One region of the Candidatus Weimeria sp. HCP3S3_B5 genome, then DNA from elsewhere that is predicted to be linked to it. Evidence: riboswitches for the same ligand, from Rfam matches in the RefSeq annotation. Region 1 holds a riboswitch; the other holds the start of a gene.
What was found. A riboswitch is a leader RNA that binds a small molecule or an ion and turns the genes downstream of it on or off. The one in region 1 is predicted to bind FMN.
Positions count from the first base shown of each region.

Region 2: another riboswitch for FMN. It lies ahead of ACTNCK_RS02430 (ECF transporter S component); the one in region 1 lies ahead of ribD (bifunctional diaminohydroxyphosphoribosylaminopyrimidine deaminase/5-amino-6-(5-phosphoribosylamino)uracil reductase RibD).

Region 1 is NZ_JBQHVU010000008.1:67,304-83,125, forward strand. It holds gene ACTNCK_RS05580 (DNA polymerase III subunit alpha) at 1-6, opposite strand, end outside; gene ACTNCK_RS05585 (DUF1858 domain-containing protein) at 349-576, shown strand; gene ribH (6,7-dimethyl-8-ribityllumazine synthase) at 883-1,344, opposite strand; gene ACTNCK_RS05595 (bifunctional 3,4-dihydroxy-2-butanone-4-phosphate synthase/GTP cyclohydrolase II) at 1,345-2,571, opposite strand; gene ACTNCK_RS05600 (riboflavin synthase) at 2,580-3,212, opposite strand; gene ribD (bifunctional diaminohydroxyphosphoribosylaminopyrimidine deaminase/5-amino-6-(5-phosphoribosylamino)uracil reductase RibD) at 3,193-4,299, opposite strand; FMN riboswitch at 4,436-4,550, opposite strand; gene ACTNCK_RS05610 (lysostaphin resistance A-like protein) at 4,601-5,458, opposite strand; gene ACTNCK_RS05615 (patatin-like phospholipase family protein) at 5,448-6,305, opposite strand; gene ACTNCK_RS05620 (radical SAM protein) at 6,440-7,816, opposite strand; gene ACTNCK_RS05625 (GntR family transcriptional regulator) at 8,014-8,352, shown strand; gene ACTNCK_RS05630 (ABC transporter ATP-binding protein) at 8,349-9,254, shown strand; gene ACTNCK_RS05635 (DUF6449 domain-containing protein) at 9,265-11,007, shown strand; gene ACTNCK_RS05640 (aldose 1-epimerase family protein) at 11,152-12,030, opposite strand; gene ACTNCK_RS05645 (Sapep family Mn(2+)-dependent dipeptidase) at 12,041-13,435, opposite strand; gene ACTNCK_RS05650 (sensor histidine kinase) at 13,444-14,994, opposite strand; gene ACTNCK_RS05655 (response regulator) at 14,991-15,822, opposite strand, start outside.
Region 2 is NZ_JBQHVU010000003.1:24,235-40,056, reverse strand. It holds gene ACTNCK_RS02450 (helix-turn-helix domain-containing protein) at 1-1,357, shown strand, start outside; gene ACTNCK_RS02445 (VanZ family protein) at 1,383-1,883, opposite strand; gene ACTNCK_RS02440 (hypothetical protein) at 2,141-2,494, shown strand; gene ACTNCK_RS02435 (alpha-amylase family glycosyl hydrolase) at 2,460-4,115, opposite strand; gene ACTNCK_RS02430 (ECF transporter S component) at 4,326-4,955, opposite strand; FMN riboswitch at 5,150-5,331, opposite strand; partial or broken gene ACTNCK_RS02425 (hypothetical protein) at 5,507-5,692, shown strand; gene ACTNCK_RS02420 (DUF1015 domain-containing protein) at 5,693-6,937, opposite strand; gene ACTNCK_RS02415 (phosphoglycerate dehydrogenase) at 7,009-8,172, opposite strand; gene serC (3-phosphoserine/phosphohydroxythreonine transaminase) at 8,275-9,363, opposite strand; gene ilvB (biosynthetic-type acetolactate synthase large subunit) at 9,456-11,126, opposite strand; gene ilvD (dihydroxy-acid dehydratase) at 11,200-12,867, opposite strand; gene ACTNCK_RS02395 (rhomboid family intramembrane serine protease) at 13,099-13,704, shown strand; gene leuB (3-isopropylmalate dehydrogenase) at 13,705-14,799, opposite strand; gene ACTNCK_RS02385 (adaptor protein MecA) at 14,903-15,649, opposite strand; tRNA gene ACTNCK_RS02380 (tRNA-Leu) at 15,720-15,802, opposite strand.

The DNA.
Region 1 (15,822 bases):
AGACATTTGTTACCTCCGATTTTAACAGCTCAGGTAATTATACCATAAAAGCGGATTCTTTTGTCCTCTTGATCAGTTATTCTCCTAGTGACAAAATTCACAAAGTTTTCTATCTTCAAAGACCGCAATCAACAGAATTACATCTTGACGGATAATGAGTATTCAGGAATCTGTGGCATCACAGAGGATGAGCCTGCAGCAGGCTTTGATCCTTAGATAGAGCAGTTGTCTATAAAAAAATTTCGGAATGGCTATATTCGTTGTTATAACAACATAAAATCGTTTCATCCCAAACTATACTAGGGATGGTTACAAAAAAAGCAACAGACAACAGGAGGAATATTCACGATGGACAAAGTAATAAATTTGAAAGATAATGTTGCAGCAATCTGCGATGCATATCCTGAGGTAGTTGATGTTCTGGTAGGATTAGGATTTACTCCTCTCGCAGATCCAGAGCACAGAAGGATCATGGGAGTTCATGTAACGATCCCTGAGGCTGCCGGAAGACATGACATACCGCTGGAGACAATTCTGCATGCACTGAAAGAGAAGGGATTTACCTTTGAGGAGTAATCAGGATTTCATATAAATCCTCTGGCTACTAAGGCCGAAAGCACAGAGACAAGAGCGAACGTAAGCGAAGCTCTTGTCTCTATGCTTTTGGCCATAATGAAGTTCTGCTCGCTAAGCTCAAGCTGCGCCTACGGCTTGCTTTCGCTAACAAGGAAGTTCTTTTCGCTAAATTCGAGCTTCGCCTATGGCTCGCTCTCATTAACAAGGAAGCTGTCTTCGTTAAGCTCGAACTTCGTCTTCGACTCGTTCTCGCTAATCTCAGACAGCGGCCTCGCACCTCGCACCTCACACCTCTCACCTCTCCCCTTATAACTCCCTTATCAGATTTACCATCTCGATTGCGCTCTCCGCACAGTCTGCTCCCTTGTTCCCTGCCTTTGTGCCTGCACGCTCTATGGCCTGCTCGATCGTATCAGTAGTAAGCACTCCGAACAGAACAGGTATGTCCGTATTAAGCGCCACATTCGCAACCCCCTTTGATACCTCACTGCATACATAGTCATAGTGGCTTGTTGCCCCGCGGATCACAGCGCCAAGCGCGATCACAGCATCATAGTTTTTACTGTTTGCCATTTTCTGAGCTATGAGAGGGATCTCAAAAGCTCCCGGAACCCAGGCTACCGTTATATCACCAGCGTCGACTCCATGACGGAGCAGGACATCCTGGCATCCTCCCAAGAGCTTTGAAACTATAAACTCGTTAAACCTGGCACATACTATCCCAATCCTTATTCCTTCTCCTGTAAGCTTTCCTTCTAATACCTTCATTTATTCTGCCTCCTTATTATCAGTATCAAAATTCAACAGATGTCCCATTCTCCTCTGCTTTGTCTTCAGATAGAAAAGATCCTCTGTGGTAGCGGGTATCTGAATAGGAACCCTTTCTTCTATCTCAAGGCCGAAATCACAAAGCTGGTAAATCTTGTCCGGATTATTGGTAAGAAGCCGCATGGTCACAACTCCAAGATCCTTTAGTATCTGTGCTCCTGTCCAGTACTCTCTTAAGTCCGGTGCAAATCCCAGTTTCACATTTGCCTCAACCGTATCAAAGCCCTGCTCCTGGAGAGCATAGGCCTTAAGCTTATTGATAAGCCCTATCCCGCGGCCCTCCTGTCTCATATAAAGAAGCACTCCCCTGCCTTCCTTCTCGATTGCTCTCATGGCTGCCGCAAGCTGGTCTCCGCAGTCGCATCTTTTCGATCCGAACACATCACCAGTCAGACATTCGGAATGGACCCTGCAAAGCACGCTTTTCCCATCACCTATATCTCCCTTTACCAGGGCCACATGGTGCTCGCCTGTAATATCATTCACATAACCATAGATTCTGAAATCCCCGTAGCGGGTCGGCATCTTTGCCTCTGCCTCACGGACCACATGCTTGTCATGAAGACGACAGTAATCCTGAAGCTGCTTTATCGTGATAACTGAGATGCCCCATTTCCTTGCATTCTCTAAGAGCTCACTAGTCCGCATCATGGTACCGTCCTCACGCATTATCTCGCAGCAGAGTCCGCACTGCTCAAGGCCAGAAAGCCTGCACAGATCAACGGTCGCTTCGGTGTGTCCGTTTCTTCCAAGCACTCCTCCCTCCCTTGCCACCAGCGGAAATACATGTCCCGGGCGACGCAGTTCCTCAGGTTTTGTCTTCGGATCAGCACATTTCCTGCATGTATATCCTCTTTCCTCGGCCGAAATACCGGTAGTAGTGTCTACATGGTCTATTGATACGGTAAATGCCGTATTGTGATTGTCTGTATTTACCTTTACCATCTGCTCTAGTCCCAGACGACCAGCCACCTCAGAACTCATAGGTGTGCATATAAGTCCTCTGGCATGACTTGCCATGAAATTCACATTCTCAGTCGTTGCAAACTGTGCCGCACAGATCAAGTCTCCCTCGTTTTCCCTGTCCGGATCATCGATCACCATTAAGAGGTGTCCGGCCCTGATCTCCTCTAAGGCTTCTTCAACAGTACAATAATCTTCTTCCATTTTTCCTCCTAAAATCCATTTTCCTTAAGAAAATCCAACGAAATACCGCTTTTCTTATCATTAAGCAGCCTGTCTATATATTTACCTATTATGTCGGTCTCTATATTTACTATATCAGAGGCCCGCTTTTCTTTAAGTATGGTAACAGAGGCCGTATGGGGAATTACCGATACTATAAAACCATCTGTCATAAGATCAGCTACAGTAAGGCTTATCCCATCTATCGTGACAGAGCCCTTTTCTACTATATGTCTTAAAAGGCCCTTATCAGCCCTTATGGTATACAAAAGTGCATTGCCATCTGCTCTAACCGAGCTTATCACTCCGGTCCCGTCGACATGTCCTGTGACAATATGTCCTCCGAACCTTCCATTGCATGGCATAGCTCTCTCCAGATTCACATGACTTCCGATCCTAAGCCTGGCAAGTGAGGACCGGCTTACGGTCTCATGCATTACATCTGCCTTAAAGCCTCCCTTATCCACTTCTGTCGCGCTAAGACAGACTCCATTTACAGCCACGCTGTCACCTGTCACGAGGTCTGCGGCTATAAGCGGTGCACATATTGAGAGAGCTCCGTAGCTTCCATACCTTTCAATACTGCGGACAGATCCGATTTCTTCAACTAATCCTGTAAACATTGCTCTTGACCTCTCCTTCTATCAGGAAATCATTTCCAAGCTCCCTTACAGTCACATCCTTAAGAGCCATGGCCTGATCCGGATATCCGACTCCCTCTCCGCCAACAGGAGACTTAGCCAGCTCTCCACCGAAAAGTCTGGGCGCTATATAAGCTAAGACCCGGTTTACTATCCCGCTTCTCATCGCGCTCCAGTTAAGACTGGCTCCTCCCTCGATCAGTATGCTGTCTATCTCCTCCTGGCCCAGGCGCTCGATAAGACTTGAAAGGTCTACCATACCATCCCTTTCAGGAAGACTATAAACCTTGCAGCCTGCCTCAATATAGGCTGCCTTTCTCTCACAAGAGACAGCTCCCGCCACCATGATAGTAGGAATCTCCCTCGCAGTTCTTACTATCCTGCTGTCCATCGGGGTTCTAAGATGCGTATCGCATATTATCCTGACAGGGTTCCTGCCTCCCTCTATCCTGCAGTCAAGCATGGGATCATCGGCTATGACAGTACCAACCCCGACCATTATGGCCCTGTAGTGGCTTCTCTGTCCGTGGACATCCCTCCTGGCCGCCTCTCCAGTAATCCATTTTGAGGCTCCAGTCCCTGTAGCTATCTTACCGTCCATTGTCATCGCATATTTCATTACGACGTAGGGAGTGCCTGTGGTGATATAGTGAAAGAAGACATAGTTTATAGCGTCGCATTCCTCCTCAAGGACTCCTGTCTCGACCTCTATACCATGCTTCCTTAAATATTCTATCCCTTTGCCAGCGACAAGAGGGTTTGGATCCGATGAGCCAATGACCACCCGGCTGATCCCAGCCCCGACCAGAGCCTCGGTGCAGGGCGGCTGCCTGCCTGTATGACAGCAGGGCTCTAATGTCACATACATGGTCCCTCCTTTTGGATCCTCACTGCAGGCCGCAAGAGCCTCCCTTTCTGCATGGAGTCCACCGCATCTGTGATGGTATCCCTCTCCTATTATCTTCTCATCCTTTACTATCACTGCTCCGACCATGGGATTGGGGCTGGTCCATCCCATTCCCTTCTTAGCAAGTGAAAGAGCAATCCTCATGTAATCCTTATCTTCCATTTTTCCTCCAAGAAAAAAACACCCTGAACAAATGTCCCGGGCGTTCATAAAATCAGCATATCATCTAAAAATAAGCTCCGGAATGATATCCATTCCAGAGCTTATGATCAGACGCATTATAATAATCCTGCGATTATATGATCTTCTTTCATCCAGACTATACTGTCGGCTCCGGAATCTGACCGGATCATGCCTTTCGGCTCGTGGGCTCTACCACCGGTGGGGAATCTCACCCCGCCCTGAAGACTTCTATTCATTTCAAAAAAGTATAAGGCTTAATTTCCATTTTGTCAACGATAAATTATTTTTCCTTTGCCATTGGCTGGGAGGCGATAAGGAGTATAGTACCTATATAGACTCCCATCATAGACAGTACAAGTAATGCGAATGCGACTATAGCTCCTCCGCTCAGGGCGTTCGGAAACATGGCCTCTATCACGAATGAGAGCGAATTAAAGCTGATATGGAGAATGATCGTGACTAGAAGGCTTCCTGTCCTGTGGGCTATGAATCCAAACATAAGGCCTAAGAGGAAGGCATAGACAAACTGGATCAGATTGCCATGTATCAGGCCAAAAAGGAGAGCCTGAAGTATATTTGCCCAGAAAAAGGACATGGACTTCTTGAAATAGCCAAGAGTAAGTCCACGGAATACAAGTTCCTCACTGATCGGCCCAAGGATGGCTGAGTATATCAGCATCAGAGGGGTAATGCCTCCTGAAAGACCTGTAGTCTTAAGAAGCTTCATATATCTTGCAAGCTCCTTAGGAAAGGCAGCACTCAGAAGTGATACCAGAAAGCTCGATATGATCTGTGCTCCGAATACGAAGAGGATCACACCGGCTATCACCATGAGTGGACGAAAGCCCTTAAGACTCATGCTCCTGCATTCGAAGCTGCATCTGTTTCTTTTGAACCAGGCCCCGAAGATCACAAGAGCGAATATACTGTATATAAACAGAGTAACAGAATAAAATCCCTTCCCTGTGAAGCATTTCATGAAGATCTTCATCAGATCATCGTAGCTGCTTCCGGAGAATGTAGCTCCATAGTAGACAAAGAAGAATTCAGCTACTATGATCGAGATCACATTCTGCAGGACAAATACGACAACAGTCGGCAGAATTCCAAGAAGTATATTTTTCCCTTTATTTGACACTTAAAAACTCCTTAAGCTCATCAACCCGCCTCTCGGCATCCTCTCTTCCGTTCTGATAAAGCTCCTCCATAATATCCTGATCGACCTTGTAAGTGCTGACCTTTATATCTGCGCTTGGAGAAAATGTAATGACCTTTCCCTGATCGCGCATCTGCCTGATCTTGGTGATCTGTCTGTTATAGAACTCATGACGATGACGCAGCCTGTAGATAACAGCCGGATACTTACGGAGGGCAAAGGTAAAGATCACTCTGTGCTTCTGAGGCTGCATAAGGTAGCCCTCAGGCTTTGAAAAAATGACCACTGCCTTTCTCACTCCCTTCTCCCAGGCCCTCTGTATAGGAAGCGAATCGCTTACTCCTCCATCGAAGTATTCTCTCCCGTCTACGAGCTGGGGATTACTCATCACAGGAAGGGCACAGCTGGCCTTTATGGCTGCATAGTCATTTCTCTTCATATCCTTTTTATTAAAATATGCAGCGTGACCAGTCATGGCATCTGTAGCAACGACCTCGAATTCGCATGGATTGGCCTCCATAGCGTCATAGTCAAGCGGATCAGCTCCATCCTCGTTGGTCAGCGTGCTGTAGATATAGTCAAGGCCGAAGAATGAGCCTGTACGGATCAGATTGTCAAGACTGGCATACTTCTTTGACATGGAGTGGATCGAATAGAATCTGCGGTTTCTCTCTCTCTGTCCGGCCACATAGGAGGCCGCACAGGCGCTACCTGCTGAAACGCCGTTTACATAGTCAAAGTTTATATCATTCTCCAGAAAAACATCAAGCACACCGGACGAATAGGCGCACTTCATGCCTCCGCCCTCTACTACAAGTCCTGTTTTCATCTGTACCTCCTTAATGGAAAAGGGACTGGTCCTTTTCACCTTCCACAGATAAGCTATGTGGAAACGAAAATCAACCCGTCCCTTTCTGAATAGTTCACTTTTCAGACTGCCTCGGAGTCTTTATCATCTGACTCTCACTCGACCCTGTCAGGATGCTCTTCAGCCCAGAGACGCTCCGCTACCGGCTTCCATGCCTTTGCATACGGAGCGGTCTTCTCGTAGAGAGCCTCAGTTGACTCAGGTGACTCAGGATCTGTAGGGAAGGCCTTTCCCTCCTTTACCAGCTGTCCTAAGATCTCAGGGTTCTCAAGCATAGGACAAGGGCGGAGCATATTCTTGTTGAATGGCTGCTGCTCCTTGTAGAGCTGGAAGATAGGCTGCTTGAAGCAGTCAAGCAGGCTGTCCTTACGGATATTGGCACTTGAATAGTGGATGAATACGCAAGGATCCACATCTCCTCTGGCATTGATATGGCAGTACTCTCTTCCTCCGGCAACACAGCCTCCCACGAACTCACCGTCATTCTGGAAGTCAAGAGCGAATATAGGCTTGCCGCCTTCGAAGCCTCTGATCTCCCTTACACGGTGGAACATATACTCACGCTCCTCAGGTGTAGGGCAGAGCTCCGGAACCCCGGCAGCGCCTGTAGGCATATAGTGGAAGTACCAGATATAGCGGGCTCCCTTATCTACGAGAAGATCAAGGAACTCATCGCTTGTGACATTCTTATAGTTGACATGGGTGTAGCAGATAGAGCATCCGAAGAAGAGCTTATGCTTCTTCAGAAGATCCATTGCATGCATTACCTTGTCGAATACACCGTCTCCGCGGCGTCCGTCATTAGCCTCTGCGAAGCCCTCTACTGAGATAGCGAAGCTCATGTTTCCACATTCAGCAACCTGCTTGCAGAAGTCCTCATCAATAAGGGTTCCGTTTGTGAAAGGCTGGAAATATGAGGTATTGTGCTTCTTTGCAAGCTTTATCAGATCAGCCTTCCTGACGAGAGGCTCTCCACCTGTAAACAGCCAGTTGTGGATACCCATTTCCTCACCCTCTGTGATAAGCTTGTCAAGCTCCTCGTAGGTCAGGTTCAGCTTATTGCCGTACTCTGCTGCCCAGCAGCCTGTACAATGAAGATTGCAGGCTGATGTAGGATCGACAAGGATAGACCATGGTACATTACAGCCTTCCTTCTCTCCAAGTGCTCTGGTGTCCTTATATCCTCTGAATGCTGACTCATATCCGAGATTCAGTGCAGCCATCTTTATAAGTCTTGGATCGACCTCATCAAAGATCTTGTTGGTGAACTTCATCCACTTACTGTCCGGATCAGAAAACTGAGCACGGAGTGCATCATATGCTGCGTCAGGCCAGGTGTCCTTGAGAACCTTCTGGACCAGATCGATCATCTGGCACATTGCCTTTCCTCTGCCCTTGTCCACATGCTTTAATGCTGCTGTTATAGCTACGTCAAAGGCAGCTCTTTCTGCCTTATGCTTTAAGCTGGCCATTAGAATTTCCCTCCTGAATACTTACTTATAATTTCCAATTACTACTAATAATAAAAGTACAGAGCCTATTTTTCAAGAAACAGATTTCAGAAAATGTAGCATGTAAAGCCTTTTCAGAGAAAATCGTAAAAAGAGACTTGACTTTTTATAGCTGTACTAGTATTATTAGTACAGTTCAAACGAAAGGAGTTGATTCTTTGAATTTTCTTGACTTGCAGGATCCACGTCCGATCTACGAGCAGATAGCGGATATGTACAGGAAGCTGATTCTTAAAGGCGCAATGAAGCCCGATCAGCCAATGCCATCCGTCCGTTCTCTCTCGGTAGAGCTTTCCACGAATCCCAATACCGTCCAGAAGGCCTTTGCCTCGCTTGAGCGAGAAGGGTATATATATACTGTAAAGGGAAGGGGAAGCTTCGTGAAGGACAATATAGATCTGAAGGAAAACAAAGTAAAAGAGCTTAGGGAAAGGCTTGCAGCCATCCTTGAGGAGGCCCGCGAGCTCGGCATAAGCAAGGAGGAACTGTTCGAATGATAGAAACAGTAAAATTAACAAAGACCTTTGGCGCTAATAAGGCCTTGAATGATATCTCTCTTCAGATAAACGAAGGAGAGATCACAGGCCTTGTCGGGACGAACGGCGCCGGAAAGAGTACCCTGCTTCGGATAATAGCAGGCATACTTCGTCCTGACTCCGGCCAGGTAAGTGTTGACGGGAAAGCTGTATATGACAACCCTGAGGCCAAGAGGGATTTTTTCTTTGTCCCGGATGAGCCCTACTTTTTCACAAATGCTAACGGCCTTTCCATGGCAGCCTACTACGAATCGATCTACCCGACCTTTGATATGGACAGGTTCAGAAAGCTTTCAGAGGCCTTCTCGCTTCCTGTAAAAAGCAGGATATCCACTTATTCCAAGGGGATGAAAAGACAGCTTTCTATCCTTCTTGCGGTCTCCTCAGGGACTAAGTATATAATGCTTGATGAGACCTTTGACGGGCTCGACCCTGTCATGAGGACAGCTGTCAAGTCACTTTTCGCGGAAGAGATGTCAGAAAGAGGACTTACACCCTTTATCTCTTCCCATAGTTTAAGAGAGCTTGAGGACATCTGTGACCATGTCGGGCTACTCCATAAGGGAGGGCTTTTACTCTCGGAGTCGCTTGACGATATGAAGACAGGCCTTCTGAAGCTCCAGTGCGTCTTCTCAGATGAAGGCGATATTTCTACTGTAAAGGAGAGCCTGCATATAATGGCAGACGAAAGACAGGGTATGCTTCATGTGATGACCGTAAAGGCTGACAGGGCTAAGGCTCTTGAGGTATTCTCTCATATCGACACAGTATTTTTCGAGATACTGCCTCTCTCACTCGAGGAATTATTTATTGCAGAAACGGAGGACAATGGCTATGATGTCAGGAAACTCATCATCCAGTAATTATATAAAAATGCAGAAAAATCTGCTTGGAAACAGGAAATGGCTTGTGATCCTTGCCTTTCTTACCTTCATTCTATACAACGGAGTATTTCTGGCTCTGGCTCTATCTACATATGATGCAAAGCCTGTCATGACAGCAAAGGATCTCTTAAGCTACAGTGGCTTTGACCGGATCATCACGATCGTCGGCGCCATCCTGCTTGGACTGGAGAGCTTTCACTGGTTAGACAGCCGGACAAAGCTGGACTTCTACTGGAGTCAGCCAGTCAGCAAAAGGTCTCTGTTTGTTTCTACTGTAATAAACAGTATAGGAATCTACACAGCCTCATATCTGCTGTCATTACTTATTGGACTTGTGATCGCAGGGATAGGAGGAGGCATGAATGGCTCCGTACTTCTGCTAGCCTTCATTGGCTTTATAAGGAATTTCTTCCTTTTCCTGTCTGTGTATTTCTATGCTGTTCTTGCAGTGATGCTTACAGGAAATATCATAGTAGCCGTGATAGCAGACGCAGTCCTGCTCACATTTGGGCCCATATTCGACTGGAGCATAAACCACTGCATGGGCTTTCTTAAGACCAGGGCCTATGGCAGTGCCTTTACTACACATGGTATCCTTAGTCCCCTTTATACCGTTACTGACTCAATGAGCACTAATGGAGCCATATTACGAAACCTCTTCTGTGCTCTTCTCTCACTCGTCCTTTCATATCTGCTCTATAAGCACAGGAAGGCAGAAGACGCAGGAAATTCGGTCCCACTGCCTGTCGTAAGACGCATAACAAAGGTGATCCTGATCTTCCTCTGCTGTATCTTAAGCACTGCTTTCTGTTCAGACAGCAGTACAATAACTGCAGCCACAGGAGCTGTCATTGCTGTAATGATAATAAGTGCCGTCGTAGTCGGAGGCATAATGGAGACCATATACAATTCAGACGTCAGGGCCGCCTTCAGGGGATACGGATATTCTATAGCAGGCTGTGCTGCTGCCCTTATCCTCTTCCTCGGATGCTACTACGATATAGCCGGCTACAACAGATGGGTGCCTGCTGCACAGGACGTAAAGAGCGCCTATATCACTCCTGAAGGAATAGAAGACAGCTACCGCAGCAGCTATTCGAAAAAATACATGAAGCTTACCGATATAGACACCTTAAACTCCCTTCTTACTATAGGAGAGCAGACCATAACAAGGGATCCTTATGCTAAAGGTATCAGGCTAAATATAAGCTACAGGATGAAAAACGGCCATACAAGGACCCGCAGGGTGATAATACCAGGAAGCGCCTTTTCCAGCATGAACTCGGTGTTTAAAAGCCAGAGCTTCAAGGAGGGGTTTTTCACGGTCTACCACGACAGTCACTTTACATCACAAAAAGACTTCGGAATAACCTACTATTACATGGACAAAAACGCCGAGGAAAACAGGACAAAGACTTTAACAGGGAGCAATATTGATACCTACAAAAAGATCAGGGAGGCCTATATAAAGGATCTCGATTCATATGATATAGATACAGCAGCCTTTGAAACCCAAGCAGGCAAGATAGAGATCATAACACTAGAAAATGGAGTTGAAAAGGAGCGTACCTTCCTTCCTGTATACAAAAGCTTTACAAACACTATAAATGCCCTAAAGAGCGAGGATATGTATGCAGATGTCACCCCTTTATCTGATTATTACGATTCTGATTCGATGCCATTCTATTTAGGTCAGAAAAGCTCTTTTCTAGGCCACGAAAACGACAAATGATCCATTCATTAGTACGAAAAAAGGACCTCTCCGGGATTTAGGAGAGGTCCTTTTTTCAGAAGAACATCATGACAGTAGAGAAAAGCGTAGTCGCAACTACAGTTATCACTATTATCATTGCTATAAGCCTTGTATGTCTTTTTCTCAAAATATCACCTCAAATCCACCTGTAAAGGTCTCTGCCGGCTTTAAGGCCTGTGAATACTTCCTGTCGGCAAGCTCTCCGTCAAAATCGACTCCGTCGGCTCTTCCGAACCACGGCTCTATACAGATAAAAGGAGCATGCTTTCCGACCGGCGACCAGATACCAAGCAGAGGACTGTCAAATACCACTGTAAGGTAAGCCTTACCTGATGGTCCTAGAAGAGACACCTTATCAGCCTGTCTGTCCTCTATAATAAGCGCATCATCTGCGAAAAGCTGATCGGATGGAGTAAGCCTTCCCTTATCCAGCTCTATCTCCTTAGTCTCATTATTTACAAGTCCCTCAGATGAGAGAGTATGTACTGTAAGATGAGACGGAGCAAAGCCCATTTTCTCAAAGTATATACCATATTCACTCCAACTGCCCTGACCATTTACAGGACACATAAAGGCCGGATGTCCGCCGATAGAAAATGGCATATATACATCTCCTGTATTTGTGACCCTCCAGGTAAGCTTAAGACCCCTGTCTGTAATGTCATATTTTATCCTAAGATCAAATTCAAAAGGATATTTCTTCAGAGTCTCCTCCGATGAGAGCAGCTGATAAGTGATTGAGTCGTCCGTCCTTTCAAGAAGACAAAATTCCATATCACGGGCAAAGCCATGCTGTCCCATACTATATGACCTGCCATCAAGCCTGTATTCCTTATTCTTTAAGGAGCCTACAAAGGGAAAAAGCACCGGTGCGTGCCTTCCCCAGAATGCCGGATCTGCATTCCACAGATACTCTATTCCTCCCTTTATCAGGGAGACTGCCTCTCCTCCAGCCGTATCCGTCGTAAGAGTGCATCCGTTTCTTTCAATTACTGTCTGCATATCCTCTCCATCATCCGCATATATCGATTATTGCCTGAGCATAAACCTCTACTGCCGTGATCAGATTGTCGACCGGCATGAACTCGTCTGCGCCGTGCATCCTTGTGTCGATTCCCGGAAGAACAGCACCGAATGCTACCCCATTCTTCAGATCGTGGACATAGGTGCCGCCTCCTATGCCTATTGCCCTGCCAGTAAGTCCTGTCACGTCCTGATAGGCATTTAACAGCTTCTTTACGAAATCAGAATCACCAGGAACATAATGCACAGGTATCATGCCAGGGCACTCGAAGGTAAATCCGGCCTCCTCTATATATCTCCTGGCTGTAAGCAGACAGTTGTCCTCAGTCGCACAAAGAGGCACCCTTGAGTCAAAGGTAAAACTCATCCCCTTTTCATCCACCTTGAACAGATCAAGTGTAGCTGTAAGGGATAGCCCCTCCCTGTCAGTCATGTCTATCCCGATCCCTCTGCCGTCATATACTCCGTATGGAAAAAGCTTCGGCACCATCCCAAGAAGCGAGTTCCTTCTATTATCAGCCATAGGAAGATATGAAAGCAGCATAAGAAGCGCAAGACCGGCATTCACTCCCTTCTCCGGAGTAGAGGCATGGGCGCTTTCGCCTATGATCATGATCTCCCTGTCGTCATAAATCTGATAATCCACAGGGACCTTTTCCTTAAGCTTTTCTAATGCAGAGGCAAACATTTGTCTGCTTGTCCCGAGAAACTCAGCTCTCGCCCTGTTAGGGACTGCATTTGTGGCGACTCCAGCAGTCATTGAGACAAGCTCCACTCCCTCTCCCTCGCAAGAGGCACAAGCGGATAAGTCCCCGCGGAACATACCTTTTTCTATATTTATCAGAGGAAACTCAGCATCAGGGGAAAATGTGCATTCTGCCTCTTCCTCCTTCTCATAGTACTTTTCTATATCGATGGAGCCTGTTTCCTCATCCGAGCCCATTATGATCCTGACTCCTCTCTTAAGAGGAATGGCTGATTCCTTTATGGCCCTCATAGCATAGAGAGCACAAAGAAGGGGGCCCTTGTCATCGCTTGTACCACGGCCATAAAGCCTGCCGTCCTTTTCTATCACCTTGAAGGGTTCTGTGACGCTCCAGCCCTCTCCGGCCGGAACTACATCTGTATGTCCTAGGATATCGAGATATCTGGGCAGATCCTGATCAAAATCAGCCGCTATCACATAGTTATCGTAATCTGTTGTCTTAAATCCATATCTCTCGCATAGCTTGCCGCCGAAACGAAGGGCTCTTCTGCACTCCTCTCCGAATGGTGCTTGAGGAGCAGGATCTGAAAGCACCGAAGGTATAGCGCACAGATCCTTTATATCTTTTTTCAGTTCATCAATATGATCCTCTGCAAAGCTCTTAATTCTCTGATCCATAGTTCACCTCATACATATCTTATGCTTTCTATATACTCTCTTATAGTATACACAGTTTCGTCAAAAACCGGAACTATCTCTTCTATGCCCGACTTCCTTGTGACTTCTCTCTGAGTCTTGAAGGCCCTGTCAGCAAGCTCCATAGCTCCTATATTGAGGGCCAGATAGGCAAGAGGATGACAAACCTCATAAACCTCAGAGGCCGTCTTCCTGTCAAGATCCCTCAGCTCATCCTCTATATGAGAAGCATAATCGAGACAGATCTCAAGTGCTGTCCTGTAGTCTCCCAGATCATCGGCGAAATAGGACAGTCCTGCCTTTGTATCAAGTATGGAGCCCCTTCTCAGTGTGATCCTTCCACCTATCTTGAGAGGAAGCTTTACTATGAAGCTGCTCCCCTTTCCATAGACGCTTTTTACATCTATAGTCCCCCTCATCCTCTCCACCAGGGAGGAAACTATGGAAAGTCCAAGTCCTGTACCCTGGATATGCTTTGTCACATCAGAATCGAAGCGGTGGTATCTTTCGAAAAGATACGGTATATCCTCCTCCTTTATACCTATTCCTGTATCGGATACATCTATGACCAGATTCATATTATCGTCAACAGAAGCATAGATTTTTACTGCGCCCTCACTTGTATACTTTATCGCATTGGCTGCCAGATTGATCACGATCTGCTTTATTCTGTCGTCATCACCTATCCATACATCAGGTGTCCCCTGTGACACTGTGGTCTCAAACATGAGACCGCTTTCCTCTGCCATTGTGCCCATCATGTTCCTGATTTCATTTAACAGCCCCGAAAGATGGAAACGGCGGTTATTCAGCTTAAGGCTCTGCCCGTTCAGGCTTACCATATCGAAGATATCCCTGATAAGAAATGACAGCATCTCCTCAGAAGCAAGTATCTGCCTGGCATATTCCTTTGTCTGTGATCTCTTGGAAACCTGCTCCATATGGGTTGCATCTACCCGGATCAGATGAAGCGGAACTGATATCTTATCGGAGACATCTGAAAAAATCCTTTCCTTCTCACTGATCTCATAGGATGCCTCCTTATTTTCCTTGTCCACCCTCTCCTTCAGGATGCTTATCTGCCTGTAGTCCCTTGACTCAACTGCCAGGAAGCAGAAATAGATATAGAAGGAACAGAATGCGGTCACGAACTGTCCCTTTCCATACAGCATGTCAAATGTGATTATCACTGCGACAATGCAGCCAAGGGAGAGGATAATATTTGCTCTTATACCTTCTGCTGATTTCCTGTATGTATAGAGATATACTACCATAGCAGCTACCGAAAGCTCTACCAGAGCAAAGGATCCCCAGAATATCAGGCTGTTGATGTATGGTAAAAAAAGGAGACCTCCTGACAGGACAGCCAGGCCCGCATCAGCAAATGCTGCAACTGTAGTAATAAAAAGCCAGATACGAAATGCCTTGCTGTGACTTGTCGTCCTCCCGTACTGGAGATCAAGGAAGATAAGAAGCACCAGGTCAAATACCCCGACTGCAAGATTAAGATAGGGATCAGGTGGCAATCTAAAAATCCTCATAGAACTTCCTTACCTCCTATCGCTTGACTTATTACCGAAAACAGCTCATCCTGCTTTACCGGCTTTCTCACATATCCGCTGAATCCGGCCTTCTCGTACATCCTGGCGTACTCCTCGCCATCGTTACCTGTGACCATTATAACCGGAGTATGTTCTGCAAGTCCTGACTCAGTCATCCTTCTCATAGTGGCCATCCCATCCATGACGGGCATCTGATGATCTATAAGCACCAGATCGAAATGCTCCCTCGTCATAAGGTCAAGTCCCTCACGTCCCCCTGAGACAGAAGTAACACTTGCTCCGGTATGGTTTAGAAGTCCCTCGATAATTCTTAGATTGATAGGAGTGTCGTCAATGCTTAAGATATGCTTCCCGCTAAGATCCGGCATACCTGTCTTCTGATGAAAGACCTGATCCTCTGTCTTTGCCTGATTTAAGATCCGGTTTACGACCTTTAGCACAGATTCGCCCTCCCTCTTTATCTTGCCGGTAAGCACCCCCACTACAGGGTCCTTATCCTCCTCAGCTATAAGCTGGTTTATCCCAAGGACAGCATTAAGCGGTGTCCTTATCTCATGAGTCATACCGGCAAAGAGATCCTCTCTGGCCTTCTGTGCCTCCTTTATCCTCTCCTGAGCCTTCCTGCTCTCACCTAGCAGGGCTGACATCCTCTTGTAGTCGGGTGATTCCAGTGAGAAATAAAGGATCACAAATGACAGGATCCCTGTTGCATGAGCTAACAAAACTCTGGCATTTATACAAGCCTGTATCAGACATCCGATCACAACGACCATATATCCTGCAAAAATAGTTTTCTTCTGTTTGCTT
Region 2 (15,822 bases), on a different contig from region 1:
AAGCAGGCTGGGCGTCACCAACAGCACGATCAGCAGATGGGAAAAGGGAGATAGCTATCCTGACGCCGGTATGTATGAGCCATTAAGTCGGGCACTCGGTGTATCTGTTGCCGAGCTGCTTTCCGGCAGAAGAATATCTGACAGCGAATACAGAAAGGCAGCTGATCAGCAGATCATAAGTCTGGCTCAGGAAAACGAGGGCGGAGGGAGTCACCTTTATCGCCCTCTTATCGTTCTGTCAGGATTTCTATCAGTTCTTCTTATCATAATAATGCTGCTGCATGAAAGCGGCCTGATCATTTTACAGTCTCAGGCAAAATATATAGCCGCATTTTTTATCCTGAGTATCCTTATACAGATATGCAGTGGATGCATGCCTGATCTGTTCAGCGGAATCAGGAGATTCCTTAGTGACAAATCTGATAATAGTAATATCACTGATGAAATCAGGGCCATGAAGACCGCTGTTAAAATAAACGCTGGAGCCGGAATAATAATAAGTATCATTTCCCTCGACCAGGCCATCAGGTTTTTTCATGACAGTACCAGGCTGATGACATATGTTGCTCAGGCATTGGATCCTATAATAATAGCAGTTCTTCTGGATCTGATCCTTATTGCCATGGCATACTTCCTTGGCAGTGGAAATGCCCTGCACTCACATGGACTTCTCAAGAAAAAGGTCTCTTTTGCTGCACTTTTCTCTGTAGCCATTATCTCATACTTTTTTCTGCTATGCTCTATCCAGATGTACCCAGACGGCAAATTATATGATGATGCATATTTTACAGCCCAAAAAAGTGAAGCCAATGATGCCGTAATGTTCTACTTCAAGACTTATAAGAATATTCCTATAAAGGTCAATGCTGATGCTGCCTTTTCTGCGGGAGGGCACACGACCTTCAACGGTATAAGCAGGGACTTAAGTTACTCTTACTATAAAAGAAGCACTTCATTTTCAGCACTCAGGAATAGCACCGGAGCTGATCTCAGACTGCTTGATGGAAGCGGGTTTGAGGATCGTGACAATCTGGCCATCAAATGCGGAACTGGTCAGCTGAGAAGCATCAGGATATATCTTTCGGATATATCCTGCTACGGTCACAGGATCCGCTGTGATGTGATCTATCCGGTCGCGGTCGTCTCCCCTAAGCAGATGATAAACGAGGTTGATTCTTTCGATCCGGCAGAGCTTAAAGTCTCTTCCTTTGTCACCTCCTATCATGACAGATGTTATCTGGCAGATGGGAAATCCGACGGATCAAGAGATGCCTTTATTAATGACAGGGGCGTAATATATCACTTAAGCTCTGATATGTCCGAGGCTCAATTAAAAAAATGGATAAACGGGTTATGATATTCCCGTTTATCCACCTGTCAGATCAGCCTGCCTTCTTTTTTTCAGATATGGCACTGCCCGTCGTGCTTATGACAGCATATACCAGAACAGAACCGGATAGTCCTAGTATTATATCATCTATATCACAGCTTCCAACCCGAAGAAGCAGCTGCAGAAGCTCGATCACCACCAGGATCACAAGCAGCATGATCGTATATTTCCTGATCGATGGCCTTTTAAAAATATAAGCGAAGTATGCGAGCGGCATGAACATAAGGAAATTACCCAGGATGTTTCTCAGTGCTATCGCAAACGCCAGCTGTCCTGAAGAGACCTTTACGAAATAAGCTGATATATCCCACAATGGGATCAGATTCGTAAAGCGCCTGCAGTAGTCCTTAAATGATACTCCGCTCCATACCAGTCCCCTTCCATTCAAGAACAGGACATAGACCAGAGCAGCTGCATAGATCGCAAATAAAATCCCGTTTGCAACTATAAAAATCTTTCGTTTCATCTCTCTCCTGACTTTCTTCTTGATCATTTTTTTCTCCATTTTCTGTGACCTTCAATTACCTCTGGTACGTACCGGCTCTATAATAGCTCACAGCCGTAAAAATGTCACTCTCGCATACAGGGAATCGGTTGCAGAATGGGGGAATTCCTGATACGATCAGCTTATATAAACTAAAATTCGGGGAAGGGGTACTGGTAAAAATAAAAAGGTGAAAAAAAGCCACACCTGCTGCCAGGTGTGGCTTTTACAACTTTGTTTTCCAGCTGTTCTTCTTTACTATAGGCATGGAAAAGGCAGAGGGCAGTGAAAAGTCCGTAAGGGAGATCCTTTCCCCGCAAAAGCTCCTGACAAATAAGATCATAATGATTTCAGCAGCCTCGATGATACTCTACTGCCTGCCTTTCCGTTTCCCCGCAATGATTACAGACAGCATTTCTGCAATAGGGTCAATGATGACTCCGCTTTCACTTATAATAGTCGGCCTGCAGATCGGCTCTATGGATCCTTCTTCTTCTCTACTGCATGCCGTCGGCCTCACTTTCGGCGGTTATTGCCGAAAAATACAACAGGAGGCCAGCTCTTGCCTGCTCCGTCGTAGCTCTCTCAACCCTTATCTTCTTTGCTCTGCTTCCCCTTGACCTTGTTGCTTATGACAGATTTTTTTCTTAGAACTATTACAAGAAGAGCCGCTCCGCCAATTATGATTACTCCTGCTACAGGTACAAGAGGGATCCTGGTCTTATCTCTTTTATAGATAAATGCTGCCGTTTCCTTACCTATCGTTCCGGTCAGCACTCCATTTTTTACAGTAAATTTACTCTGGCTTACAGTATCTGTATATGTGCCATTCCCAAGCTCCGTCTTTATCTTTATCTCTGCCTTGTCGCTTCCGTTTATCAGGGCGACTCCCTTCTTTCCTCGTGAAACCACCAGAAGATGCAGATCATCATCAGGATTTTCAAGCTTCTGTGGTTGGCCCTTCATGGCATTGCGGAAAAAGTTAGCTCCCTTTACTATTGTGCTCTTGAACTCGTCATTACCCTTTGCTCCAAGAATGTTCTTACCCCAGTAATTTCTTTCCGGTCCGTCAGATCCATCAGGTCTTGAAAAAAACAGGGGCGTGCCGTTCTTCTGGGAGGCAAGGATAGCCCAACCCAGCTCTATCTGAGCGTCAGTAAGCTTTGCGGATTCGTGATCATTACAGTAAGTATCATGGGATTCAACCCAGGTAACTGCTTTTTTTGAGTTTCCTACCTGCATATCAGAAATATTCGACGCCTGAAAGTTGCTTATCATCAGCGCACTTCTAAGTGCTGCGCCATAATCTGAGGCTGTCATGTCTATATATTTCTGATACTCGTCCTGTGGCACATTGGCTCCCTGAAGCACCTCTCCATATATAAACAGGCCTTTTGCATCAAAGCTCGTGCCATTCAGATCGGCCTCTTTGCCTGTCACCAGAGGCCAGAAATTATTCTTCCAGCCATGCTCACTGCTATACTTATCAAGCGGATCCGAGGGAAGGCCTATATGCTTGGCTGTATCGTAACGCATACCGTCGCAGCCATCCTTTACCAGCTGCTTTAAGTAGCTTACAAAATAATCCTGAAAGTCAGGATTTTCTGTATTCACATCAGGAAGTCCTCCCATCTCTCCTGTCGTGCACTCATATCTGTCATCCCAGCGAGTGATATTATTAAATCCGTTCTGATGATAGAGCCCTCCATCGACTCCCTTTCCGCCTCCTGCAGCCTTGATCAGGTCCTTCGAGACATCGCCAAGACGTGGAGTCGTGTGGTTTGGTATCACATCAACTATTATCTTGATCCCGTACTTGTCCGCCTCGGCGCACATATCCTTGAAATCTTTTTCCGTACCCAGCTGATAGTTACCGATTTTCCAGTCAGTCGGCTGATACTGCCACCACCAGGCGCCATCGGTACCGCCGCTTTCATCATCTCCCATAAGCTTCTTTGTCGGATAAGCGTCAACGCAGGCATTAGCCGGCGATGTCTGGACCGTCGAGAAGCCGGCCTCTGCTATGTCCTTCATATTTTCCTTTATTGTCTTAAAGGACCAGCACCAGGCATGGAGTATAGTTCCATCTGCTGTGTCTGTACACAGACCGTTCTTAAGAGCCTGCTTGTCTGTCGAATGAGTAACAGAGGAAGGCTCTGCCCCATAAGCTGTCCCGCTTACCTGAAGACACGCCGCAGCTATTATCATCACTGCAAGGGCCTTTTTCATTAAATTCTGCATATATTTCCCTTTCATATCCTGATCTTAAGAAACTTCCAATACCATGGCTGGCCGTCTCTGCTAAAGCTCTTACTGGCATTCCGAAAGCTGCAGGGCAAAAGCGTCAGATGGCAAATGTTTTGGAAAGCTTTCAACTAAGAGAAATATAAGTGAAAACGTTTCCATTGTCAAGAACAAAAAAGACCGCACCCACCTGGTGCGGTCAGCTTATCAATGCCTGCCCTTAAGAAGCGGCGATATCCTTTTGTAGATAAGGAAGGTGATCAGGACATCGATCATCCCCTTTGCAAATGTGAACGGTACATTGAAGCAGAGGATCGACTGCTCCACACTCTTCATCGAAGGGATGATAGCCTGGTAGGCTGCCAGGATCGTTGCCTTAGGCATGAAGTTGTAATAGACAGGATATACGAAGAAGATATTGCTCGGAAAACTTAGAGCTGCCATAGCTATAGCTCCTGCTACTGAAGCTATCACTGCTCCCCTCTTGGTCCTGTCAACCTTATAGATAAGCCCGGATATGCCTACAAATATAGCACCGAGGATGAAATTCGAGATCTCGCCTACTCCGAAGCTCTGGGAAACAAGCGCATGGAAGAGATTCTTCAGAAGCTCTATCAGTATTCCGCATACCGGCCCCATTGCAAATGATCCGATCAGTGCTGGAAGATCTGAAAAATCGAACTTGATGAAGGACGGAAGGAAGGGAAGCGGTATCTCTAAAAGCTGAAGGATAAATGCGCTTGCTGACAGGACTCCTGTCACTGCTATATAGCGGACACTTCCTCTGCTGCTTCTCTTGCCCCTTTTCTCCTCCTGATCTAATGTAAAATCTGCCATAATCTGATCTCCTTTCTATGGCGCTGTCTCTGCCTCATCCTACAGGGACAGTTGGTTATCGGAGATCCTCTTTGCCAGAAGATGAGAGAGCTCCTCCAGGAGCAGGTCTCCCTTCTTGCGAGCCTGAAAAAGCCCTGCAGACAGATACTTGAAAAGTAACTCTACAGGGCCTTCTAGTCATCGTATGGAAAATACCTGACCTTCTTCCATCCAGACTTGTGATATAATGAACCTGGTCTCATATGAGACACCTGTCAATATATCAGATACTGTTGGTACCGGAGTCGCACCGGTTCGGCCACTGCACAGATAAGAAAAGCAATGGGTCGCGGACTATACCGCCAGTGGGGAATCTCACCCCGCCCTGAAGATCTCCTTCATTTAATTTTGGCTATCATTCTATCACTTCTCTTTTCTGTATGCAAGTGTTTTTATGGCCTTTCTTTGACACGTGTGCCGCTCCTTATCAGTCCTTCGCCGTAACTGATCTTTTTCCTCCTGTATTTGATAAGGCTGCTAAGTAACTTGAAGGCTTTGCCAGACATCAGGTCTTTCTCGATGGTAATAAACGTACTGCCGCTGCAACAATGGTCACTTTCCTTTATGTAAATCATTTTGAGGTAACACACAAAGAAAACGAGCTTGCCGACCTGACCCTTGATGTGGCAGGTGACAAGCTCTCTTTTGATGAAATCGTGGGTTCAATCCACGAGCATAGGCAGCCCCCTTATCCCTGACTAATGATCCAGCTCATGAATAAAGAGTCCGCTCCTAAGCTTTGGTTCAAACCAGGTGGACTTAGGTGGCATCAGACGACCGGCGTCGGCCACTGCAAAAAGCTCAGAGATAGATGTCGGGTACATGGCAAAGGCCGCCTTGCAGTCCCTGTCACAGCGGTGCTCCAGCTCTCTTAATCCTCTAATACCTCCTACGAAGTCAATCCGCGAATCAGTCTTCGGATCCTTGATCCCAAATACCGGATCAAGTATCAGATTCTGAAGCAGTGATACATCAAGACCGTCCACTGGATCTGTGCTTCTCAGATTCTGTCTGAAGGCAAAATTATACCAGGTATCATCTAAATACATTGAAAATGAGCCCTTGAACTGCGGCTTTATAGGCGCCCTGCCCTGTCGTTTAAGCTCAGCAACCTCCTTTACCGCACCAAGAACCTCCATAGGAGTATGTCCGTTCAGATCCTTTAGGACCCTGTTATAGTCAAAGATCTTTAACTCCTCGTCCGGAAACAGTACTGACAGGAAATAATTGAATTCCTCGTCTCCTGTATATCCCGGATGGGCAGCTCTTCTTTTTAGTCCTACCTTGACAGCAGATGCGGCACGATGATGTCCATCCGCTATGTAGATCGAATCAATACCGGCAAAGGCAGACCTTATGGTCTCTATTTCCTCAGGGTCCTTTATGATCCATACCCTGTGGGAAATCCCGTCAAGAGTTGTAAAATCATAAACAGGCTCCTCATGGCTCTTGTGACGGCTTATGATCTCTTCTATTGTATTATTTCTCCTGTATGCCAGAAAGATAGGTCCCGTCTGGGCATTGCAGGCATCCACATGATTTATCCTGTCCTCTTCCTTCTCGGCACGGGTATTCTCATGTTTCTTTATTACTCCGTTCTGATAGTCATCGATCGAGGCGCAGGCAACAATACCTGTCTGGGCGCGGCCGTCCATATTTTCCTCATAGATATAATAATATGGAGCATTATCACGTACAAAGGAGCCGTCATCCACCCACTGCCATAGCAGGTCATGAGCCTTCTTGTAGACCCTTGGGTCATACTCGCTCACATCTGTAGGAAAGGAGGTCTCTGCCCTGTCTATTGCGAGAAAGGAGTGAGGGAACTTCCTGACATGGGATGTAGCCTCTGATCTATCGTATACGTCATATGGCAGTGCCGCGATGGTCTGCGCCATATCCACACGCGGACGGATCGCTGCAAAAGGTCTTACTGTTGCCATCAAAAACTCCTTTCTGTAAAAAACGCAGACAGACCTTATGCCTGTCTGCGTCTAGTCTTTTATAATTAAACTTATTTAACTACTCTCACACGAATCACATCAGGTATTGAGCTGAGCTTGTCAATAACATCTGAAGTAACCTCAGAATCAACGTCTATAAGTGAGTATGCATAGTCTCCACGACTCTTATTGGTCATGTCTGATACATTTATCGCTGCATCGCCTAGAATTGTCGTATACTTGGCTATAAGACCGCTCTTGTTGTGATGAAGGATAGCAAGTCTTCCCTTTGCCTGGCAGACGCCCATAGAGCAGTCAGGGAAGTTGACTGAATGTGTGACGTTTCCATTCTCGAGATAATCCATTATCTCATCAACGGCCATCATAGCACAGTTTTCCTCCGCCTCTGCAGTAGATGCTCCCAGGTGTGAGGTTGCGATAACTCCCGGCTTTCCGGCTGTAACCGGATTAGGAAAATCTGTCACATAATGCTTTATCTTACCTGTCTTGATACCATCAAGAACTGCCTTCTCATCAACCAGAAGATCCCTTGCGAAGTTCAGGATGACTACACCCTTCTTCATCTTGTCCACTGCTTGGGCATCGATCATGCCCTTTGTCGAATCAAGAAGAGGCACATGAACTGTAATGAAATCACAGTCTTTGTATATATCATCGACATTTCCTATATGCTCGACATTTCTGGACAGGTTCCAGGCTGCATTTACCGAGATATAAGGATCATAGCCGTAAACCTCCATTCCCAGATGGGTGGCTGCGTTTGCGACCTGCTGTCCTATAGCTCCGAGTCCGATTACTCCGAGCTTCTTGCCTGCGAGCTCATTCCCTGCGAAATTCTTCTTTGCCTTTTCCATTGACTTGGAAATGTCCGGGTCATCCTTATTCTCCAGAACCCAGTTTACAGAACCGATGATATCGCGGCTTGCAAGAAGCATTCCTGCGAATACCAGCTCCTTGACTGCATTTGCATTTGCTCCAGGTGTATTGAAAACGACGATACCCTGATCTGCGCATTTATCAAGAGGGATATTATTGACGCCTGCTCCTGCTCTTGCTATGCAGCAGAGCTTATCAGAAAACTCCATATCGTGGAGCTTGGCGCTTCTTACTATAAAAGCGTCAGCATCATCGGCCTCATCTGTCTGCTCGTAATTATTTGAAAACTTCACCAGTCCCTTAGGGGAAATGGCGTTAAGTGTGTGATAGCGAAACATAGTACTTTGGTTTCCTTTCTGTTGTAGGTGTGAGGTGTGAGGTTTGAGGTGTGGAATCTTAAGTCCATATCCTCTGACCTCTCACCTCTGACCTCTCCCCTCTCACCTCAAATTCTTCTTCTCAAAATCTCCCATAAACTCCACAAGTTTCTCTACGCCTGCCTTTGGCATTGCGTTATAGATCGAAGCTCTCATCCCACCTACTGTACGGTGGCCCTTGATATTCTCAAGGCCTGCTGCCTTGGCCTCTGCTACGAACCTGGCATCGAGATCCTTGTCCCCTGTGACAAATGGAACATTCATGACTGATCTGTCCTTCTTCTCGACAGTTCCCTTGAAGAGCTTGCTCTGATCAAGGAAATCATAAAGGATAGCAGCCTTCTCGGCATTTCTCTTCTCCATCTCGGCAAGTCCGCCGTTCCTTAAGAGCCACTTGAATACAAGACCGCACATATAGATTGCCCAGCAGTTAGGAGTGTTAAAGAGGGAATCCTTGTCAGCCTGGGTCTTCCACTTGAGCATAGTTGGAGTGCCAGGATAAACATCATCAGTGATCAGATCTTCTCTTATGATATCGATCACGAGACCTGCAGGTCCTACGTTCTTCTGGACACCGCCGTACATTACAGCGTACTTGCTTACATCCATTGGCTTTGAAAGGAAGCAGCTGGAAACATCAGCGACCAGATCTACGCCCTTTGTATTCGGAAGCTCCCAGTATTCTGTTCCGTAAATAGTGTTGTTCTGGCAGATATAGACATAATCCATATCATCCGTGATAGGAAGATCTGAACAGTCAGGAATATAGGAATATGTCTTGTCCTCTGATGAAGCAAGGGCTACTGCATCACCATAGATCTTCGCTTCCTTCCAGGCCTTTGTAGCCCACTGACCTGTAAGCACATATCCAGCCTTATGATGCTTGTTCATCATATTCATAGGAATGGCTGCAAACTGCTGATATGCTCCGCCCTGAAGGAAAAGGACCTTATAATTATCAGGGATATTAAGTAATGTCCTGATATCCTTTTCTGCTGACTTGATTATGTCGTCAAACATCTGGGATCGATGCGACATCTCCATTACTGACATACCGCAGCCCTTGTAATCAAGCAGATCGGCCTGTGCCTCCTTCAAAACCTCCTCCGGCAGCACTGCCGGTCCAGCGGAAAAGTTATAAACTCTAGACATTACGTAATCCTCCTGTATGCATAAATATTCGTAAACAATATATCACTTTTGCTTACTATAATCAAGAAAAAGACTTATATACCATACCTTTTTCAGAGATCAGACTGATCAAAGCATTCGGCTATCGGCTTACCCGGTGCGACCATAGGCCATACCTTGTCATCGCTTCCTATTATCGCATCAATGACGACCGGCGTATCCTCATCCATTGCGGTCCTTATAGCGGAATCGAATTCCTTCTGGCTTGTCGCGCGTAATCCCTTTGCTCCCATTGCCTCTGCAAGCTTCACATAATCCACTCCATCATCCAGTATGGTATTGGAATAACGCTTGCCATAGAAGAGGTCCTGCCACTGACGCACCATGCCGAGCACATGATTGTTCATTATCACCTCTACGATAGGAAGCTTGTTCCTTACCGCTGTGGCTATCTCATTCATATTCATTCTGAAGCATCCGTCTCCGGCTATATTTATGACCTTACAGCCTGGATTGCCTATGGCAGCTCCGATCGAGGCGCCAAGTCCGTAGCCCATTGTACCTAAGCCTCCGGATGTCAGTAGCTGTCCCGGTCTGTCGTAAAGATAATACTGGGCTGCCCACATCTGATGCTGACCGACTTCGGTCGAGATGATAGCATTGCCCTTTGTTTCCTCGTAGATCTTTCTTACTGCATATGGACCTGTAAGTCCCTGCTTTGGAACCTCCAGCGGGAACTTCCTGCATAGATCAGCCATATGGTCCATCCAGTGATGATGATCCTGTTTGTCAAGCTTAGGTATCAGCTGCCTTAAGGCCTCTCTTACATCTCCAATGATCTGGGCGTCGGCAATAATATTTTTATTGATCTCAGCCGGATCCACATCGATCTGAAGGACCTTTGCATTCGAGGCAAAGGTCTTTGGATTGCCAAGCACCCTGTCTGAGAAACGTGTACCTATGGCAATAAGGAGGTCACAGGAGGAAACTCCCAGGTTTGATGCCTTTGTACCGTGCATTCCCAGCATTCCTGTGTATCTGCTGCCACTTCCGGGATAGGCGCCCTTTCCCATAAGAGAGTCACAGACAGGAGCGTCTATCAGATCAGCAAACTCCCTTACCTCATCCGCTGCCCGTGAAATAACAGCTCCGCCACCTACAAAGATATAAGGCTTTGTCGCTTTCTTTATCATTGAGACAGCCTCATCTATATCCGACTCCCTTATGTCAGCCGTCTTTCTCTCTATTACCTCAGGTACTGCTGCCTCATATTCTGTCCTGTTTCCTGTGACATCCTTAGGAATATCTATAAGGACCGGACCAGGCCTTCCGGATTTTGCTATCCTGAAGGCTCTCCTTATCGTAGGAGCCAGGTCCCTTACATCCTTTACAATGAAATTATGCTTGGTCACCGGCATAGTGACCCCGGCTATATCGACCTCCTGGAAGGAATCCTTTCCCAGAAGCGGTACTGCGACATTACAGGTGATCGCAACGATCGGGACTGAATCCATATAGGCTGTAGCTATACCTGTCACAAGGTTGGTAGCTCCCGGCCCTGAGGTAGCCATACATACTCCTACCTTGCCTGTACTCCTCGCATATCCGTCTGCAGCATGCGAGGCTCCCTGCTCATGGCTTGTAAGTATATGGCGAATCCTGTCTTTATTCTTATATAATTCATCATACACATTCAGAATGGCTCCGCCGGGATATCCGAATACCGTATCCACACCCTGCTCTACAAGACATTCTATTACTATCTGTGCACCTGTAAGTTCCATTTATCCTTTCCTCCGGTAAAACTGGTATCCCTATATTTACCGCCTTCTTCTCTATGAATTTCCAAGAGTAGCTTTATCTGGGGAGCTCAAGGATGGCTCCACGGTTACCCGAGGTCACGAGTGCCTGATATCTGCGAAGATAGCCGCTTGTAACCTTTGGCTCACGAGGCTTCCATGCTGCCTTACGGCGGGCAAGCTCATCATCAGCTACCTCCAGCGTGATCGTCATGGAAGGAATATCGATAGTGATCATATCTCCTTCCTCAACAAGCGCAATAGGCCCGCCTACTGCCGCCTCTGGTGATACATGTCCTATTGAGGCTCCGCGGCTTGCTCCTGAGAAACGGCCGTCTGTAATAAGTGCAACTGATGAGCCGAGCCCCATTCCGGCAATGGCCGATGTAGGATTAAGCATCTCTCTCATTCCAGGGCCGCCCTTAGGTCCCTCATATCTGATCACGACTACGTCTCCGGCCACTATCTTTCCGCCCTTTATAGCGCTTATAGCATCCTCCTCACAGTCAAATACCCTCGCAGGGCCTGTATGCACCATCATCTCAGGTGCTACTGCAGATCTCTTTACCACAGAGCCGTCCGGTGCGAGATTTCCCTTTAATACGGCAAGTCCGCCATTCTTCATATACGGATTATCGATCGGTCTTATGACTTCAGGATTCCTGTTTACTGCGTTCTTTATATTTTCTCCGATAGTCTTTCCTGTGACTGTCATACAGTCGAGGTTTAAAAGGCCTGCGTCGCCGAGCTCCTTCATAACTGCATATACACCTCCCGCCTCATTCAGATCCTCGATATAGGTCGGACCTGCAGGCGCTAAGTGGCAGAGATTCGGTGTCCTCTCTGAGATAGGGTTAGCAAAGCTGATATCGAAATCAAAGCCGATCTCATGGGCTATTGCCGGAAGATGGAGCATGGTGTTCGTGGAGCATCCTAATGCCATATCTACAGTAAGGGCATTGATTATGGACTCCTTTGTCATGATATCACGCGGACGGATATTCTTCTCAAGCATGTCCATAACTGCATATCCGGCCTGCTTTGCCAGACGAAGCCTTGCAGAGTAGACTGCCGGTATAGTGCCGTTCCCACGAAGTCCCATTCCGATGGCCTCTGTCAGGCAGTTCATGGAATTGGCTGTGTACATACCTGAGCAGCTGCCGCAGGTAGGGCAGACATTTTCCTCATAGTTCCTGACCTCATCCTCAGTCATCTTCCCTGCTGCATTGGCTCCGACTGCCTCAAACATGGAAGAAAGAGATCTCTTCCTGCCGTTTACATGTCCGGCCAGCATAGGGCCTCCGGAAACAAACACTGTAGGTACATTGATCCTTGCCGCAGCCATCAGAAGTCCCGGAACATTCTTATCACAGTTCGGGATCATCACAAGTGCATCAAACTGATGGGCAAGCGCCATACACTCTGTAGAATCGGCTATCAGATCACGTGTCACAAGGGAATACTTCATTCCTATATGTCCCATGGCTATTCCATCGCAGACAGCTATTGCCGGGAAAACAACAGGTGTTCCGCCTGCCTCAGCAACTCCCATCTTCACTGCCTCTGTGATCTTGTCAATGTTCATATGTCCAGGAACTATCTCATTGTATGAGCTTACGATCCCGACTAATGGCTTTTCCATCTCTTCTCTGGTAAATCCAAGTGCATTCAGAAGACTCCTGGCCGGAGCCTGCTGCATACCGCATTTCATGTTGTCACTACGCATAAGCATTTCCTTTCTAAATATAATCTAATTCCTGCTGCTATTATAAAAAGGGACAAAAAATAAGTCCCTGTATATGCTGCATAGGGACTACTATAATGCATTTGTGAAAAAATTTCAAGCCCATACTGAAATTATTTCATCAGCTATATATAAACCGACATCAGGAGCTCTTTGTTTGTGTATTTGATTGTAAAAATGGTATATAGTTAAAAGAAAAAGGAGATTTGTATAATGTCAGATACAAATACAAGGCCAGGCAGAAGACAGGCCATACATCATGGATATTTTATCACTGTTCTTCTTATCACTATAAACATCATCATCTATCTTGCCGAGGAAATGTGCGGAGGAAGCACTGTAAACAGCATTGCGCTGACATTCGGCGCTTCATTTACTCCACTGATAATGCAGGGACAATGGTGGAGGCTTTTCACCTCCATGTTTGTCCATTTCGGCATCAGTCATATTGCAAACAACATGCTATCCCTTTTCATCCTGGGCCGGATAGTAGAGCAATACTACGGGCATCTCCGCTTCCTCATTCTATATCTGCTTTCCGGCCTTGGAGGGAATGTGCTCACGATGATCCTCGAGCTTGGCTCTGGAAAATACGCCCTGTCAGCCGGCGCAAGCGGTGCAATATTCGGGATCATGGCCGCCTTCGTGATCTTTGCTATAAAGCCTGAGACCAGAAGGATCTTTCCCTTAAAAAACGTTCTGGCCGGCATTTTCTTCTCGATCCTTCCCGGCTTTATAAGCTCTGGCATAAGCCTTAGCGCTCATATCGGAGGCTTCGTGACTGGATTTGTCATGGTGCTCCTGATGGAGCTTTTATGATCATATCCGCTTTACTATCTCGACACCCATCTGGGAGCAGCCGACTGTCTTTACGGCTTCTTCTCCCTCGCGCGGAAGGATGTCTCTGGTCCTTATTCCATCACAAAGGACCTTCTTTACTGCATTCTCTATAGCATCTGCTTCTTTATCGAGATCCAGGCTGTAGCGGAGGAGCATTGCTGCCGAAAGGATCGTGGCTATTGGATTTGCAATATCCTTTCCTGCTATATCAGGCGCTGATCCGCCGCTTGGCTCATAAAGCCCGAACCTTGTCTCGTTAAGTGACGCTGAGGAGAGCATCCCGAGAGAGCCGGTTATCATGGCTGCCTCATCCGAAAGGATATCTCCGAACATATTTTCTGTGAGGATCACGTCGAACTGTCCCGGATCCCTGACAAGCTGCATTGCGCAGTTATCGACCAGCATATGAGAAAGCTCAACATCCGGATAATCTGCCCAGACCTCCTCGGTTACCTTTCTCCACAGGCGTGATGAATCAAGAACATTGGCCTTGTCGACAGAGGTAACCTTTTTCCTTCTCTTTCTGGCTATCTCAAATGCCTTTTTTGCTATCCTTCTGATCTCATCCTCATTATAGGTAAGGGTGTCAGTAGCCTGGATCACTCCATTAAGCGACTCGGTATGTCTCTTTCCGAAATACAGACCGCCTGTCAGCTCCCTTACTATTATCATATCAAATCCTGCATCTGCCGTTGCCTCCTTAAGAGGACAGGCCTCCTTCAGCTCCGGATAGAGATATGCCGGACGGAGGTTGGCAAATAATCCGAGCGATTTCCTGAGTCTTAACAGTCCTGCCTCCGGTCTCTTGTCTGGCGGCAGCTTATACCATGGAGATGTGGATGTATTTCCTCCTATGCTTCCCATAAGCACGGCATCCTGTGCCCTTGCAGCTTCTATCGCCTCATCAGTAAGCGGCTGGCCTGTCTTATCGATCGAGCAGCCTCCCATCAGGATATCTGTACGGTTAAATTCATGTCCGTATCTTTCTCCTATCCTTTCAAGAACAGTCCATGCCGCATCTGTGATCTCTGGTCCGATCCCATCACCGGCGATCACTCCGATATTGAATTTCATCAGTTTACCTTCTTTCTTTTTATTTCTTCTAAATACTATAATTTATCCCGGAAAAAATTTCAACAAAAAAGAGGCCGGTTTCCCGGTCTCATCCGATCAGATCTCATAGCTGTGACAGCTTCTGTATCGCATTATCTCTTATAATTGCCTCTGCATGCTCAGAAAGGAATAAAAGCATTCTTTTCTGATTTACTATCTCCTGACAGAACTCCACTATAGAAAACGCCGAGCTGGCAAGAGTCTCCTTGGTATCTGTAAGCCTCATCGACAGATAATATCTGCCCTCATACTTATAGAGATCAGACGGCGCATCCATATTGGTGGGAGCAAGCTCCCTGCAGAGTCCGATGCACTTCTCCAGATCGTCCATGACCGCTATCACCGGAAGCATGACCGGCTTATCATCCGGAAGGTTCTCAAGCAGCTCTGTTGCCTCCTTCTGATCGAGCGTGGAAATATTCTGCCGGCCGTCAAACCTTGGTGCCAGAGTATCCACGACAACTCCATCGTATGGATCCTTCTCGTCATCCTCTGACTTATCCTTATCGACATCTCCGAGGGCGTCCTTACACTTGGCCATCAACTGGGCAAGCGCATTCTCAGGCTTGTCCTTATTGATCGTGATGCTGACTGATCCGTCTGGCAGTCCTGTCAGCGCCACACTCATAGAGCCGCTGTCTGCCTTAAAGTCTACAGTCTCACCTGCTTCGACAAGGATCTCATTCAAGAACTTTCTGGCTCTGACCTGATCATGGATCAGATCTTCCATATTAGATATGCCTCTTGCCTCAAGTTCTTCCCTGGATATCTTACATGTAATGCTGTTTTTTCCATCCTTTTTTATAAGCATGAACGTCCTCCTTTCCTTTCATTATCCTCTCACCTTTATAATATCACAATCTTAACGTTGCAACAAGAAGTACAGGAGATGGGGCTCGAACCCACACATGGTTGCCCATAACAGATTTTGAGTCTGTCGCGTCTGCCATTCCGCCACTCCTGCATAGTTTAAGTGTGAGGTTA